Regions from separate parts of the Pelatocladus sp. genome, predicted to be linked through region 2. Evidence: predicted binding sites of a transcription regulator. Region 2 holds the regulator's gene; the other holds the start of a gene.
What was found. The regulator NtcA, encoded in region 2, controls nitrogen genes in cyanobacteria. The targets are predictions, from matches to a motif close to TNTGTANNNNNNNNTACANA.

Region 1: AC5JMK_RS07405 (Glu/Leu/Phe/Val family dehydrogenase) is a predicted target of NtcA. The motif match lies at 2,244-2,263, and genes of this name have one in related genera.

Annotation. Positions count from the first base shown of each region.
Region 1 covers NZ_JCACKS010000080.1:333-9,475, reverse strand. The annotation lists gene AC5JMK_RS07415 (DUF4112 domain-containing protein) at 1-451, opposite strand, end outside; gene AC5JMK_RS07410 (hypothetical protein) at 596-832, shown strand; gene AC5JMK_RS07405 (Glu/Leu/Phe/Val family dehydrogenase) at 856-2,145, opposite strand; gene AC5JMK_RS07400 (carotenoid oxygenase family protein) at 2,470-3,990, opposite strand; gene AC5JMK_RS07395 (folate/biopterin family MFS transporter) at 4,234-5,676, opposite strand; gene AC5JMK_RS07390 (beta-ketoacyl-ACP synthase) at 5,856-7,040, opposite strand; gene AC5JMK_RS07385 (peptidylprolyl isomerase) at 7,435-8,253, opposite strand; gene AC5JMK_RS07380 (photosystem I assembly protein Ycf4) at 8,459-9,028, opposite strand.
Region 2 covers NZ_JCACKS010000029.1:766-8,989, forward strand. The annotation lists gene AC5JMK_RS03075 (helix-turn-helix domain-containing protein) at 16-1,155, opposite strand; tRNA gene AC5JMK_RS03080 (tRNA-Gly) at 2,556-2,627, opposite strand; gene AC5JMK_RS03085 (DUF3146 family protein) at 2,863-3,126, shown strand; gene ruvX (Holliday junction resolvase RuvX) at 3,204-3,647, opposite strand; gene AC5JMK_RS03095 (DUF3084 family protein) at 3,739-5,232, opposite strand; gene ntcA (global nitrogen regulator NtcA) at 5,469-6,140, opposite strand; gene fabI (enoyl-ACP reductase FabI) at 6,731-7,507, shown strand; gene hisB (imidazoleglycerol-phosphate dehydratase HisB) at 7,625-8,224, shown strand, end outside.

The DNA of each region.
Region 1 (9,143 bases), on a different contig from region 2:
TTAATACAATGGCAACTAACAGTAATCCAATCAAAACCGCGAATACAAACCACTTATCGGCACTTTGATTTTGACTAGGAAATCTTAAATGTTCTTCTAATAGCTTGACATTATGCTCATTTGCTGTCCAAGTAAAATCAAACAAATCTCCCAGTACTGGGACAGCACCGACCAAGCTATCAATAATGATATTAAACATCATTTTGCCTAAAGTCCTTGTTGGCACACCTAAGCGTGCTGATTCTAGGACAATGTAAGCAGAAAGCATGACACCCAAAAAATCACCACCAATGGGTATTAGTCCCAAAATAGGATCTAAACCAATACCAATACGTGTTCCGGGAATAACAATAGCTTTATCTAGCAAGCGACTAAGCTGGCGTAGACGCTTGAGGGTGGGTGCTTTAGCTTCAGGTTCAATAGTAGAAAAACGACGGGGTGGCTGAGACATGGAAGCGATCGCCTGTCTGTGATCAAATCCTAAATATTCTACTTCTATACTGGGAATTTGCAAGAATTTTTTGATATAAGTAACGAGATGTTTTATGAAGCGATCGCTTCTGCTATTTTGGTTTTATGAGTAAAATTTTTGTTTATGGAATCAAAACCACAAACTTTTAAACAAGCTGCCAAAGAAACAGCTCTACTGTTTTCAGGAGGTGCTGGCGCAGGACTAATTGTCTTTGCTCTGTTTGGCGGAGTATGGCAAGTCAACCAATTTTGGTGGGTGATGGCAGCAACTACAATGTCCTGTGGTCTATTAGCCCTACTTCTGCGTCAAAACTTCCAAAAGATGTTAAGTGCTTTGATGGACAATGCTCCTTGGCTGTAGGATTAGAAGTCATCACACCAAGCTCAAGGATACAAACCTCTATCGGTTAAAGCTTGAGCAACTCGACCAACCCCTAACGTATAAGCTGCTAGCCTTAAGGGAATTTGCCGTGTTTTGGAATGCTTAATAACTTGACGATATGCTTGCACCATCAAGTGTTCCAATTCGCGGTTGACTCGTTCCTCATCCCAAAATAAATAAGAAAGACCTTGTACCCACTCTAAATAACTCACGACCACACCGCCAGCGTTAGCCAAGATATCTGGTAGTACAGTTACACCCCGCGCTTCTAGTGCTTGGTTGGCTATGAGAGTCACTGGCCCGTTAGCCGCCTCTGCAATTATCTTGGCTTGGATTTGATTCACATTGTCTTGTGTGATTTGGTTTTCCAAAGCTGCGGGAATTAAAACATCACAAGGTAAAGTTAGTAACTCTGCATTGTTAATTGGTACTGCTTGTGGAAAGCCAACCACACTCCTACGATTCTCAGCAGTATAGGCTTTCAAAGCAGGAATATCAAGACCAGTTTCTAAATAAACTCCTCCACCTCCAGTCGATACAGCGATCACTTTCGCTCCTGCTTCATGCATTAACAAAGCTGCTGCACTACCGACGTTGCCAAAACCCTGGATAACTACTCGCACATCCGCCAAGGACTTACCCTGATCAGCTAGCGCCTCCCTAACAATAATCATCACACCGCGTCCTGTTGCCATCTCTCGTCCCAGTGAACCACCGATAGATAAAGGTTTTCCAGTCACAATTCCCGGAACTGCATGACCAACATTGACAGAGTAAGTGTCCATCATCCAAGCCATTTCACGGGCAGAAGTACCCATATCTGGTGCCGGGATATCTACACTGGGGCCAATATCTTTAATTAATTCGCTGGTGTATCGTCGAGTGAGCCGTTCTAATTCACCCACACTGTAACGTTTTGGATCGAGAGCAATACCTCCTTTGGCACCACCGTAAGGAATACCTAGTAACGCACATTTCCAGGTCATAAGCATTGCTAGGGCTGATACCTCCCGCAGTGTCACAGCCGAATGGTAACGAATGCCACCTTTATAAGGTCCTAAGACATCACAGTGTTGGACTCGATGTCCGGCCAAAATCTCTATTTCGCCATTATCCCGTTTTACAGGAATGGAGACTGTAACTACCTTACGTGGATGACTAAGTACCTGCAATAGACCTTGATCTAGCTTTAATTCTCGTGCTGCTGCTTCTAAATAGCTACAAGCTTGATCTAATGGGCAAATATAAGCTGGAGAAGGAGCTTCCAGTGGTTGTATAGAAGTTGTAATCATAGATTTTTCTCTTCCTATCACGCTTCCATAAAATCTTTTGCTTGTGGAACCGGATGTCTATATCTAGGCTAACCTTTATTTTTGAGAAAAATATAATTTCTGTATCTTAAGTTACAAATTTTCGTGATGTAGCTTTTTTTGCTCGCTTTCAAAATAGTAATATAGAGTGACCAGAGATACACATAGATGAACATAGATAAAAAGTATCTTTTTTATCTATGTTCATTTTCTTTTTTATGTGTGGTGGGACTGGGTGTAAGGGTATGAAGGAGCTTATACCCTTGCGATGAATCGACTAACACCAACCGTATTAACTGATCACTGTTAAACAAACACCTCAGAAGTAAAGTTACCGTGTAAACCGTAAGGAATATGATGTTTAAGATGTAGCCTTGCTACTGGCCCTATGTTGAAATTACGGGCATCTAGAATTACTACATCTGAGCGATCGCAATTAGCATCATAAACCAAAGCTAACACCCAACCATCGTCTTCCTCTTGAGAATGAGGACGGGGTACAAATACTGGTTCGCTAGCAAAGCCTTTGGGTGCAGCACTCCAGAGTTGTTTTTCTCCCGAGTGAAGATCCATCTTCAAAAATGCTTGCAAGGGGGCGTTACCACTAGGAACATCAGCAGCACCAATATATAAATAATGATGCGATCGCCCCACTTTTTGAGGATGCAAAGTCGGAAATTCACAACAACGGTTTTCTAGCAATTTTCGCTGTACAGTCTTGTCTTGAAGATTCAGGTGAAAACGCCAGAGTTGTCCAGGCTTGAGAGCATCAAAATCAGTCTGTCGAAAATCATTTCCTGATTCAACTTCTGGTAAAGATTCGTAGCAAATAGAATCAATAATAATTTCGTTTCCTTGCTCAAAAGCATTGGCATGGTGGAAAACAAAACCAGAGTGAGTTTCGAGAATTTGCACCCCCTTTAGTCCACCCTTATCAAGGGGGGATTTTAGGGGGGTTCGGCGAGGAATAATGATGACTCGCGTTGGTTGATTGGGCTGAAATTTAATACATTCACCTGCACCACGTATTCCCAAAGCAAAAGGAATGGGATTGAAACTCACAGGATTTTGAAAAAATACGCAGTAGTTTGGAGTAATAGCAAAATCGTGAATAAAGGCGAAACCCGGTACACTATGGGCGTGCTTTCTTACAATAGTGCCTGTTGTGTCTAACTCAAAAATAGTAATAGTTGTTGATAGCCCTGGTTTGATGGAAAAATTTACCAAACAAGGTTCACCACCATCAAACTCACAACTAGGATCAAAACGGGGATGGGCGCTAAATGCTTCACCTTCTGACAGCACACCGTGAAAGTATTCTTTACCCAAGGTATCTAGTGTATGAGGATCAAGGCGATGAGGTTCTGCTGCTTCCCACAGAGCGAGCAGTTTATCACCCCAGTAGATAACATTGGTATTAGCAATATTTTTGAGTTTAAAGTCGAAGGCATTAGCTAGCCAACCACCTGGTTTTTGTGTGCCAAAGACACCACGATAAAGAAGTTTACCCGCTTTTTGTTCTTCCAAATAAGCATCAGTGCGGACAAAGCGATTGCGGAAGTGGGCGCGACCATTTGAAAATGTTATGCGGCTTATCATTCCATCTCCATCAAAAGGATGATGAATTAATTGCCCATTTATGTCTAACAAACCAGGGCCATTTCTGAATAAACTACCATTCAGTTCTGGTGGAATTTGCCCTTCTATGTCATCTATCCAATAATCAAATTCTTGTTTTAAAGATTTATATCCACCTTGCCAATCATTACGGTTATAAGGCTTTGTAGATATTTGAGAAATTTCTTCTTGAGTTTCAAAAGTTTGCATAGGTTGAAGTGGAGATTGGGGATTGGGGAAAGGGGATTGGGGAAAGGGGATTGGGGATTGGGGATTGGGGATTGGGGATTGGGGAAAGGGAATTGGGAATTGGGAATTGGGGAAAGTGGGGAGTGTGGGAAGGAAAGGAGGGACAAGGGGACACGCAGAATATTTTTGATAGATTCTCCCTTTTCTCCTACTCTGCGTATCACCGCGTCTCTCCCCGATCTCCGATTCCTGATCTTTTATCCCCTAATCCCCAACTATTTCTGACTCTAGTTCTCGCAGCATCAATTCCGGTATCATATTGGGTGCAAAAGATTCTTCATGATCCGGTACTGAGGCTGGTGGTAAATTCTTAGATGTTTCGGTTTCAGACTCAGCAGCAGGCAACCAGTTGAGAAAGGGTAATGGTAACAAAGTACTGAGGTTAGTCAGAATTACTAAAATCCATAGTTTGTCAAAATTTGTTTCTGTAATTCTAAACCAATGCATCAATACTGCACCCAACTCGTATGAAACTAGTCCAGCTAAATTAGTTACTGACATTAATAAGGCAAATAATGTTGCTTCTACTCCTGATGGACAAAGCCTGGCTGCTAGAACTAACACTGGCATATAGGCAATTTGTCCCATAACAGTAAGAATTAGGCTATCACCCAAACTAAACCAGTGGTCATCAATGCCTAAAGTCCGGTTTGTATGAGTTACTAGCAGCAACATTGTCATTCCTAAAGCGGCTGAAATTACAGTACTCCAGCCAAAAATGACGCGAAAAGGGACGGTTTTAAGAAAACGTTGGAAGATCCAGATACCGACTAAGGAAGCAAGGCTAGTTACTAAGCGTACTCGTCCTAAAAACTCTGGTTGAAAATGTAATTCGTTTGTAGTAAAGAAGAAAAAGGCTGAATCAGCAGTTGGTGTAGCTTGCCAGATGAAAAGAAATGCTGTTGGTAGCCAAATAGCTTTTTGAGTAATGGCTTGGCGTAGTTGTCCAATTTGATGTTTGATTGATTGGAAGTTGGGGTTGTTGGTAGTGTTGACATTCTGCTTGACTGGAGATTCAGCAATTAACCAAGCTACTGCTGAAACTATGAGGGGAAAAGAGGCGGTAATCCAAAATACGGTGCGATTATTGAAATGCTCTAAAAGGACACCGCTAAAGTAAGCAGTAATCAAACCACCGAAAGCGGAAGCACCCCAGCATAGGGATTGTAAAGAACCTGCTTCCGCTTGGGATTCTATCCTGGCTCGTTCGACGACTAATGAGTCAACAATTACGTCACTAACAGCAACAGATAGAGAACCAAGAGCGATCGCTGCTGTTGCAACTACAGGTGTGTGAACAATTGTGGCTAGGCTCACCCAAGAAGCCGCTCCGATTATCCCAGATAAGACCAAATACGGTCGTCGTCGATAGCCAAAAATGGGGAAGCCATCAGAAATAAAACCAAATAATGGTTTGATAATCCAGGGTAGAACAACTATACCCATTAGGGCCGATACTTGAGCTGGAGTTAATCCTAGTTCATCTTTGAGAAAAAAGCTGACGGCTAAACGTGCCAACCCCAAAATACCTTGGACAAAGTAAACGGTAAGAATAGCAATTAATTCGGCTGTTGGTTCATTGCCAAAAAAAATCTTTTCTTTTATTGATTCTTTGACCTTGGACAAACCAGAGGAGGAAACCAGCATGATTATAAATTATTTTTAAGTTTTATCGACTTTTATTATCATATCTATTTTCTCTAATATGACGTGTAGGAGAAGCGTTTATTGGTCAAATTCTGTTGAAATCACAGAGATTTTACAGAGAAACTTGTAAATTTTATTTACCAAAATTTACGGACTATTTATTTTTTGAATTAGATAAGTTAAATATTGAATTTTTCTTTTTCTAGTGCCATTACAGCATTTTGTCCTCCAAACCCAAAACTAAAACACAATACTCTTTGAACTTCAATTTCACGTGCTTCTCTTACCAGATTTAAATCAAACTCTGGTTGCTGTAAGCCTACACATGGCGGTAATATTTGTTGCTGTAATGCCATTAGAGAAAAAGCCACTCCCAAAGCTCCTGATGCGCCGAGAGTATGTCCTGTAGCTCCTTTAGTAGAACTAACTGCCACTTGTTGAGGAAATAATCTTTGTATTAATTGGCTTTCTACTTGATCGTTAATTTGCGTAGCCGTACCGTGAGCATGGATATAATCAATGTCTCTTGGTGTTAAGTGACTGCGTTGCAAACATTCCTTGATTGCTGCGATCGCACTCTTACTTTTTGGTTCTGGAGTATTGGCATGATATGCATCTGTTGTTAAGCCAAAACTAAGTATCTTTCCATACACTTTAGCTTGGCGCTGCTTTGCTGATTCCGCCGATTCTAAAATCAAGATCGCTCCCCCTTCTCCTAAAACTAAGCCTTCACGACGCAAATCAAAGGGATACGCCCCAGTTTTAGCCAAAGCGCCCATCTTGTGAAAGCCAGTCAAAGTCAGAGGCGTAATTGCTGCTTCTATCCCTCCTGTCATGACTTGCTGACATTGTCCAGATTTAATTAAATATGCAGCTTGAGCGATCGCCCAAATACCAGTAGCACAAGCCGCCATAGGTGCTAAAACAATCCCAGTCGCACCAATTTGTCTTGCAGCTGCGATCGTATTCATGTGTGGTAGGGTGTCTAACCAATTCTCTGGGGATCGGGGATCGGCGATCAGCGATCGGGGATTGGAATTTACCATTTCCTTTTCCCACCTATTTTTCGCCATCTCTTCCCACATCGCCTGATTACTGCGACTCGAACCAATGACAACACCGCAATTTGGCAGAGGATTAACTAATCTTGCATCTTGTAACGCAGAAGCAACCAGGTGTTGAGTCAGTAATTTCAACTGTGCTGGTTGCTTGTCAATTAACCCAAGAGGATGTGGTTCTAATTCTGGAAATGGTTGACAAATTTTAATAGCAGATTTACCTGCTAGCAATTGCTGCCAACTCTCTACGAGGTTTTTACCCAAGGCAGAAACTAAACTAATACCAGTGACAACGACTTCTAGCAAGTTTTGAGGATTGGAGAAGGTGGGGCCCCCTGGAGGGGATAAGGGGTAATCAGGGTGGTTTCATACAAGCAGAGAAAAATTAAAATCTTCTTTTAAAGCCTCTCCCCTTAATAAGGGGAGAGGTTTGGAGAGGGGTAAAAATCTATGCTTCAAAACGAGAAATACAGACTTCCATATTTTTCTTTTTTCGTATGAAACCACCCTGCTCTGGGGATAAGGGGTAATGGGGATCGGGGATCGGGGATTGGGGATTGGGGATTGGGGATTGGGCATGAATTCAGTTAACAGTTAACAGTGACCAGTTTAATTTGATAACTGATAACTGATAACTGATAACTGATAACTGATTAGTTGTCTCCCTTTTCCCCGATCCCCTTTCCCCGATCCCTGTTCCCTATTTTCCACCGTTTTTCAAATTTTCTGCACCTTGAGTGACTTTGGCTGAGTCGATGCGATCGCCTTGCTGAATTTTGTTCACTACATCCATACCTTCTGTGACGTAGCCGAATACGGCGTAGCTACCATCTAGAAAACCTAAATCAGCTAAGGCAAAATAAAACTGTGAAGAAGCAGAATCTGGCATTTGCGATCGCGCCATTGCGACTGCACCTAGTTTATGTGTCAACAGGGGGGGTTGATTGATACGAGCCGATTCCAATGTTTTGCTGTAAATGGGGGCGTCTGATCCTTTGGGCTTAATTTCCAGTGGAATATAGCGTTCACTACCTGTTTTAGGATCAATGAAACCACCAGTTCCTAACCTATTAGCTGCAACTTTCGGATCTTTACTTTGGGGATCGCCACCTTGAACAACAAAAGGTTGGGGTTGACGCACAACTCGGTGGAAAACTAAGCCATCATATACACCACGTTGTACTAAGTCTATAAAGTTACCAGCAGTGATGGGGGCATTAGTACCGTCTACTTCAATGGTAATTGGAGAACCATTGACGGTCATTACCACGGTAGCTTTGCCTTCAAGTCTTGGTAAATCTTTCATTCCAGGAATCGCCTCTTGTGTAGCTTCAGATACAGATGTTGTCTCTGTAGTTGTTTCTGTTGTCGCCTGTGTAGTTGTATTGGTGCTTGCCTCCGTGGCTGTGGGTGTGGCAGGTGAAGTATTAGAAGATACTTGCTGTGTCGAACACCCACCCACCATCAAGACACTGACAATCACAAATACAACCAAAAGCTCCGAAAATTTTAACCGCATTAGCTAGTTCTATAGACTCAACCAGTGTATCTTAGCTTCTGATTGCGAATATGAGTAATTTGTATAAATGTGGTGGTCAAGAGTCAACCTCTAACAGGATTTTGGATTGACCCCACACATAAACTTCAGGGCTTGCACCCTGCTGAGAATTATTCTGTCAAGAGTCAAGAGTCAAGAGTCAAATGACTAATGACTGATGACCAACCTACAAACCTTCCAAAGGTACTCCCAGAAATCTAGCTAATTCTGCTCCCTGAATCTCCAAGTCTTTTAAAGACATCGGTTGACCTACCCTTGTTAAGGGAATATCTCGACGACCTTTGGCACGCAAATAGAGAGTACGACGAGGATTTAGACCTTCTTTGATCTGGACTCGTACAGATTGTACATCTTGGGTGTTAAAGTTAAGTTCGATACGACGATTCTTGCCAGGAAAACCCCAACGGAAGATTTTGACTTTGCCAGTTTTCTGGTTAAACTCGTTGTATCCACCGCCCACATCCAAAAGAATTACTGACCACAGATACAAAGCGAGAAGCAAACCCGCCACACCGTACAATCCCATCACTAATCCTTGTGGGACAAAAATAAGTTGAGTTGGATCGGTAACTATGAGTAAATTAACTTGTAGGTAACTAGATAGCGCAGCCAAGAAAAAGCCTGTGGCACCCAAAGTTACAATACTTGCCCACCAGTAGTTACTCAACCGACGTGAACCGAGAACCTTTTGATGCAAGACGCGTTCGTCTTTGTTAATGGTTGTTGATGTCGTCATGGAACTACCTTGGCGTTTGATAAATTCCCTTTAAAAGTCTGCCACTGTATATGGATCTATTGCAAGTTTCTTTTAAGATTTCTGAGAAAACTTGTGTCAAATTGTAAAATTTCTG
Region 2 (8,224 bases):
ACCTTCATAGATTCATTAACCAATATTTGGTAGATCTTTCACAATGATATGTTTTTTATGATCAAAACAAATTTTTCCTTCTTTTCTTAGCAAAGATAATAATCGTGTAACGGTGACTCTGGTAGTACAGCAAGCATTAGCTAAATCTTCATGAGTTAGGCGAACTGATAGGCGAGTTCCTTGTGCTACCTTTTCGCCAATCTCACGTTTCAAAAGCTGTAAAAGACCATATAGGCGATCTTGTACTCGTCGCAATCCAGCAGTCACTAAAAACGATTCTGTTTGCCTTAGCCGTTGATTGATCTTGGGCAAAAGAGTATGGCTGAAGATTGGAGAAGCTAGTATTTCTGATAGCTCAATTGCTACTAACTTAACATCCGATATAGCCGTAGCCTGGTAAGTGTTTAGAGAAGTCAGATAAGAGCCGAAAACCATTTCTGGAACAGCCAACCCTACTAGTACTTCTTCACTGGTATCACCAAGAGTAGTTAATTTTACTAAACCATGACGAACATACCAAATTACTTGTGTGTTGAGAGGGATAGTATCTCCTTTGGAATATTTATGTATAGGGCGATCGCCATCTAAGTCTCGGTCTTTTGTAATTTGTACTAATTCTGCTCGTTTGGTTTCATTAATGCTTCGTAGCAGCCAGCGTAAGCTTTGAGCTTTACCCTGATTGTTGTAGGAAATAGCCACTGTTAATGCTGCATTAAACAGCTCATTGCCATGGTGTTGCAACGCTACTACTAACTCTTGACTTCGACCATTTTGAGTTAGTTGGGCAAGGAAATTGCGAAAATCATGTTTCTGTTTTAAGGAAACGAAATTAATTATCGGTTTCCCAACCAAAAATTCTTTTTTCAGATTTAGTAACTTGGTAGCCTTATGGTTAGCTAATTGGATTTTACCTTGGACATCAGTCACTAAATAGCCGTCTGGTGCTTCCTCAAATAATTCCTGATAGTGTTGACATTCTGCTTGTAAAGTTTTTTTTGTTTCTTCTAACTGCTCATGCTGCTGATACAATTCCTCAATTGCAAAATGTACTGATTGCGAAGCCCAACTAAGTTCACTCAAAGCTTCTGGCATTTCATGTGATACTACAGGCATATTGACGACATTTTCGTACAGTCTAGCTATACGTCTATCCATTTCCTGTGTTGATTGTGCAAATTTGTCTATTTTTGTCTTATCCACGTTGTGTTTCTACCACTATGTTTGCAGAAATTGGACAAAAAACTGATTTGAAAAAGGCAAGTGAGCTTAGACAGATAGAACTAGCCACCGTAGTTGTATCTGAATGACAGCTACCACTTTTCAATTGTCTTATTGAATGACACCCATTATTTCAAAATCAACTTGACATAAAATTTTCAGGACGACAATGGTGATTCACTCAATTTTTATACGAAAACATTGCAATATACTTCAAAACATTGCAAAACAAACTGTTGCTGAGGTTAACACCCCTCACCATTAGTTAGGATTCTCAAAAGATTTTCTAAGTCAAGTAAAGTATGAGAGTACTCTCTTTATAAATTGATGTTCTTGTTGCTTAACACAACATTATGCCATATTCATGAATACAAAGTTAACTGTTTTTATTTTAATTTTTGGTAAAGGATTCTCAGATTCAGTAATAAAAAGGATATATCTGTATCAATAATAATTGATGAGAATTAGCACAAGTCATGCAGAGTCAGAGAAATACCAAAAATAAGAAACTGATTACAGTGTATCAATTTCACTATTGACTCTCTATTTCATAGAATAATAATTGTATTACTGAAATCTTATGCATAACCATTTATTTAAGTCATATAAAGTTTATTGGCTCTGAAAATATAGGTAGATCAAGGATTTTATTGACTTGTGATCATATCTATCTCCAAAGCCTTAGATATAAATTGCTGTTGCTCAGTTTATGAGGGGTTAAACCCCTCATAATTTAAATCTTTTTTTTATTTGCCATCCTTTTGGGACACTAAAACAAATTAACTTTTCTGACAAGTATCTATGGGCTAATAGCTAAAGCGTATTAAACACAATCAAAGAAAAAAGATATTACGAATGAAGGGTAGGCTGCTCTCATTGGATTGCGTTATCTCCAAGGGTTTCTCAGAGCAAGGACGGGAACTGCTGACCAAGCCGGGTGTAAGGGTAATATATAGCCCCAAAGTTCACCCGTTCCAAGCCCCTTAATTCATTAATGGAAAATATAAAAAATATAAGCCCTGAACATTTGGGACGTTCCCTTTTGCCTCCAAGCGTGCCGAGCATAATTTCTACGACGGGAGCATCCCAATTTTTGAAAAAACTAAACTTACGCCTGCCTACGCAGGCTACAATTAGTCCGCGCAGGTAGACTTAGTGTGTCTAGCCCCACACTTCCAGTCTGCGGGGATTTTAAACATTTGGGATGCTCCCTCTACGACTAGGTTTGGCTCTCCCGCATTTGCTCACTAACCTATCAATCTTGATTTGTCGATGTGTCAAGCAGTCACTGACGGAGCAACAACACTACGGAACGCGTCGTAAATAAGTTCTTTCAAAGCGGGTAACGCGATTCGAACGCGCGACATTCACCTTGGCAAGGTGACGCTCTACCACTGAGCTATACCCGCAAACTTTGCATAATTACAAATATGCCAGATGAACAAGTGATTGTCAAGAGGTAAAGGAAAATTTTGTAATCCTAGATAGAAATCAATAAAAAATTAAAATATTATGGTATTTTTCACTCATCGTTTCTATTACCAATCTCTGAATTTATTTACTTCTATAGGTATATTTGATGTATTTTGTGTAAATGTAAAGCTAGAACTGATCAGCTTTTATCCATACTTGACATCAAGCAACGTGAGTGCTAAACGTTTACCCCAAACAACAGCCCATGTGAGGATTATCCGTCAATCTTGGCAACAGGGCCTACTGGAAGGAGAAGTAAGAGCAGGAGATTTTGAGTGGCAGTTTCAATGGCACTTTCGCCGAGGAGAATTGTCTGTCAAACCATCACAAGGTCGTGCTTTAATCAAAGAACCTCTTGGTCGTTTTTTAGAGCAAAAAGATTACCAACTTGAACCAGGAGGAGACTATGCTTTTACTATTCGAGCAGAACTTTGACTAATTTTGTTAATACCCCAATTACCAATTACCGACACAGGCGAATAATATAACTATTCCAGCGAACATGATATGATTCATTTTGCCGATTCTGTTAGACGACTTAGATATCTTTCAATCAGGAGAATGGCAACTATGTCATCGATTGGTCTTGGAGGTGTTCGCATTCCTTGTGGTAATAGTTTAGTAATTCCTTTTGGTGGGAACATTTGCCAATAGCGATCGCGTGCTTCTAAACTGGTATAGCGTTCATCGACCAAGATAATATTCAACTGCTCTGACAATTCTTGTTGTAGTTGTTGTTTCCAGCGTTGAGATGTGGTTTGATTACCCATCACCATTAAAGAGATTGGTAATTTCTGGCGCAGAGTTTCAATGCTGGCGATCGCTTCATTAGAAGATACAACCTGATGATAATGTAGCTTTCGATCCAGTCCCATCACTGCTAAACCACATTTATCTTTACCTGGATCGAACCCTAAAATCACTGGTTGAGTTGGTATAAATTCACTTAAATTCATATTTAATGATAATTTGAAATAATGGTTATTAGTTAGTGGTTATTGGTTAATTTATTAGTGATCTATTACTAACCAATAACTCTTAAAAAAATTAAGTACTAAAAATTATTTGTCCATTTTTAATTGCCACCAATTTTACTTTTAACGGCCCGGCGGTATATGTATCTTGTGCGGCAATAGCTTTAATATCTATTGATTGGTCATATTGTCGTAACTCAGCAATAAAACGCAAAAAAGTACCATCGATTTGAATCTCTTCTAAAATACCAGCACTACGAGCGCGAAATTGAGAAGCAGAAATTAGTAGTTCTAAGCGCTGTCGCAGTTGATAGGATGTCATGGTTTTGGGATCAGCCGTAGTTGTAGCTAGTACTTCACCTCCAGAGAACACGATTTGATTTAGTGCTGCATCCGCAAAAAATTCGATTGGTTTTTCTCCTCTAACATAGTTACCTGCACAGAAAATCCGTACCACGTAATCTCGACCATCTTTAATCTGATTACTTAACTGTTCAACCTGTTCTCCGGTGACGCGTAGTACTTGCACACCTGGGAGAGAATTAATTCCAGGTTCACTTAACTGTGTGCTGGCGTTTCTATTTGCTTCTTTTAATAGCTGGATTACTGCTTGACGAGCAGCCGCAGGTTGTTCGACGCGGACTACTCCAGCAGCCAGAACTTGACCCCGGACTAACGCCAGTTTTCCTAAACGTAAGTCACGATAAGACTGGTAGTATTTTTCCAGTCTTGCGACTTCCTGTTCAAGAAAATCCTGTTGTGTTTCCAGTTCTTTGAGACGGGTTTCTCGTTGAGCAATAATTTGCTCCCGCGCTGTAATTTCAAGATTACGCTTTTGAATGATCGCATCTAGCTTGGCAATTGTCTGATCCCGCTTTTGAATCGCTTCTTGGCGCTTGGCTAGTTCGCGATCGCGTTTATCAATGGCTGCTTGGGCTTCAGCAACCGCCTGTTTTGCTTGTTCATAAAGTTTTTGGCGTTCTGCTTTGAGTCGTTTAATTTCCTCTAGCTGTCTGTTTCTTTCTTGATAAACATTTTCCAACTGAGCTATGGCTTTTTGATATTGAGTTGCTACTTGACTCAATTGTTTTTGAGTGCCTTCGAGTTTGTTTTGAGTGCGCGATTGTTGATTAATTGTACGGTTAAGCTGGGCTTGCGTTTGCTGTTGTTTAGCGTTGGCTGCTTGTAAAGATTTGTTAATTTCTTGCAAATCCTGTTGAGCTTTGGTTTGTTCTTTTCTGGCTTGATCTAGCTCGGTCTTGGTTGTATTAAGTTGTTGGGTTGCATTATCGAGTTGTACGCGTTTACGCCTAAGATCTTTTTGAATATCTTGTAACTCAAAAACTCCTTTACGCAAGCCATCATCCGCTAAAAATAAAATGCCCAGGGTTGATGCAGAAATGCCCAACCCTGTCAAAATGGTTACTAATACAGCTGTATTTTTTGGTCTGAGGTTGAAAAGTGAGAGCCGTTTTTTGCCAACCCGCGTCCCAATGCGATCGCCGACGGTGGCAATAACGCCTCCCAAAATTAAGATTGCAATAATGAGGATGTACCCGGTGGCCATCTGTTTGTATTTACCGAAGAGATCCTTCCAGATACAGCCTACTACTTTCAGGCATTTTCTGTAGCGAATTGTAGGTTGATAAATTACTAGGTTAAGGGGAAAGGGTTAAAGGGGAAGGGTTAAACATGAAAAACAAGGGAATTTACCAGTCATTACCCATTACCCATTACCCATTTACCCATTACCTATTTTTACAAGAGTGTCTATAATTTTTTAACTCCACTTTCCAAGTGCAATTAAGTGAATTGCCGACTTAATGTCACAGGTTTGTGGACTGTAATTTTTTTCTTGTGTATGGAAATCATCTTCTTTTCGCGCAAATCGCCTAGTAGCCTAGTGACAGTCACGCGAGTAGAACCAATTGCTTCAGCGATCGCTTGATGAGATAGCTTGAGATCAATTGTGATTCCATCTGCACAAGGAAGACCAAAATCTCGACAGAGAATTAATAAGAAACTTACTAATCTTGAACCCATATCGCGGTGAGCGAGGGTTTCAATCATCATCTCTGTTTGAAGAATGCGCGAAGACAAACCCCGCAGCATCAACATCGATAATTCTGGATTTTCCTTGAGTGCTTGTTCCACCTGTTCAATGGGTGCTGAGAGCAATTCTACAGGCGTAAAAGCAACTGCATGATAAAAACGGTCTGACTTGTTTCCCGTTAGTAGGGACAAAACCCCAAATACGCTGTTTTCCCGCAAAAGTGCTACGGTTATTTCTTCTCCTGCTTCATACACCCTGGAGAGTTTAACTGCACCTTTTAAAAGAAAATAAACTCTTTCAGCAGGATCGCCGGGGAAAAAGATCGTCTTATTGCGCTCAAACGATTCCACCACTGGCGGAAACGCTCCAGTCGCCATTTGACGAAAAACATTTGCTAGGGCTTTATCTTGTGTCACGATCATCTCCCTTCCCCTATCCAACGCCGGAAAAACGAATATGGATTTCCTAAGAATACACTCGACAAATCAATAAAACATTGTCAACCTTTGTGTACAGTCCTATACTTAACCTTTTTGTTCAATTGATGTTTGTTCAACATGATACAAAATTTCTAGTGCAGGGATCTAGTACTTTTTGTTAGGTACTTCCAAAATTGTAGACAATAAGTTTTTTAAGAAAAAGAAAGTTTCATAGAGACTTTATTAAAACATTAAATGGTACATTGATGGTAAAAAGTAATTTTGGCACTTTAGCTCTAAAAAATACGGATGTGAAAATATAGGATGGTGTGGGTGCAAAAGAAACCACTAATAAATTTAGTTACTCTCAAGATAAAAATACCTTTCTCTAAAACCTTTACTCTGCTTAAAAATCATTTTAACCATCTATCTTTTCAATCAGATGTTTGTATCTAATTTTAGTTAGAGCTAGATGAAGTCTCTTCTCTTACATCCATCTTAACTAGTCGCTCAAAAATCAAATTTATAAAACGAAGACAAACCAAGCTCAGATTCATGTATGCTCCTAGTGAAACATCACATCAATGATTTCTATGCTGGATCTGACTGGAAAAAATGCCCTTGTTACAGGCATTGCTAATAACCGTTCTATTGCTTGGGGAATTGCTCAACAATTGCACAAAGCCGGAGCTAACCTTGGCATTACCTATTTAAGCGACGAAAAAGGCAAAATGGAAAAGAAAGTCGCAGAATTGGTCGAACCACTCAATCCTACCTTGTTTTTGCCCTGTAATGTTCAAAATGACGAGGAAATTAAGACTGCATTTGAAACAATCCAAGATAAGTGGGGTAGCTTAGATATTCTGATTCATTGTCTAGCTTTTGCCAAAAAAGATGATTTGAGTGGAGACTTTAGCCAAACCTCGCGTGAAGGGTTTCGTACAGCTTTAGAAGTCAGCACCTATTCTTTGGTGCAACTCGCTGGTGCAGCTAAACCTTTAATGACCGCAGGAGGAAGCATAGTTACTCTCACTTATTTAGGTTCTATCAGAGCAATACCCAACTATAATGTCATGGGAGTTGCCAAAGCAGGATTAGAAGCAAGCGTACGTTATTTAGCATCAGAACTAGGCTCTGCTAATATCCGCGTCAATGCAATTTCCGCCGGGCCAATTCGTACTTTGGCTTCTAGTGCCGTTGGCGGTATTTTGGATATGATTCACCATGTCGAAGAAGTAGCTCCCTTGCGGCGCACCGTTACACAGACTGAGGTAGGTAATGCAGCAGCCTTCTTGTGTAGCGACTTGGCAAGTGGAATTACAGGACAAGTCCTGTATGTTGATGCAGGATATGAAATTATGGGAATGTAGTAGGAGGATAAGGGAAGAGGGACAAGGAGGACAAGGAAGAATTTCTCTTTCCCCAATCCCCAATCCCTGATCCCTGATCCCTGACCCCTGATCCCCAATCCCCGTTCCCCAATCCCTATGCAAACAAGCGATCGCCAAACTCTATCTTCACCCAACAACCTGATACAAACTCCTCGTATTGCTTCTGTAGGTCGTAGCACGGGGGAAACTGATGTCCATGTTACGATTAATTTAGATGGTACAGGAGTTTGCAATGCAGCTACTGGTATTCCTTTTTTAGATCACATGCTGCATCAAATCGCCTCCCACGGATTGATTGACTTGGATATCCAAGCTACGGGAGACTTGCATATTGATGACCATCACACTAACGAAGATGTAGCTATAACGTTGGGACAAGCTATCAGCAAAGCACTAGGAAACAAGAAAGGTATTGTCCGTTTTGGTAATTTTCTTGCACCTCTAGATGAAGCGTTAATTCAGGTAGCACTGGATTTTTCTGGTCGTCCTCATCTGGGCTACGGTTTGCAAATTCCCACTCAGCGAGTCGGAACTTATGATACGCAGCTAGTACGAGAGTTTTTTGTGGCGTTAGCAGGTAATAGTCAAATGACGCTGCATATTCGCCAGCTGGACGGGATCAATTCTCATCATATTATAGAAGCGACATTTAAGGCTTTTGCTAGAGCAATGCGGATGGCGTTAGAGATTGATCCC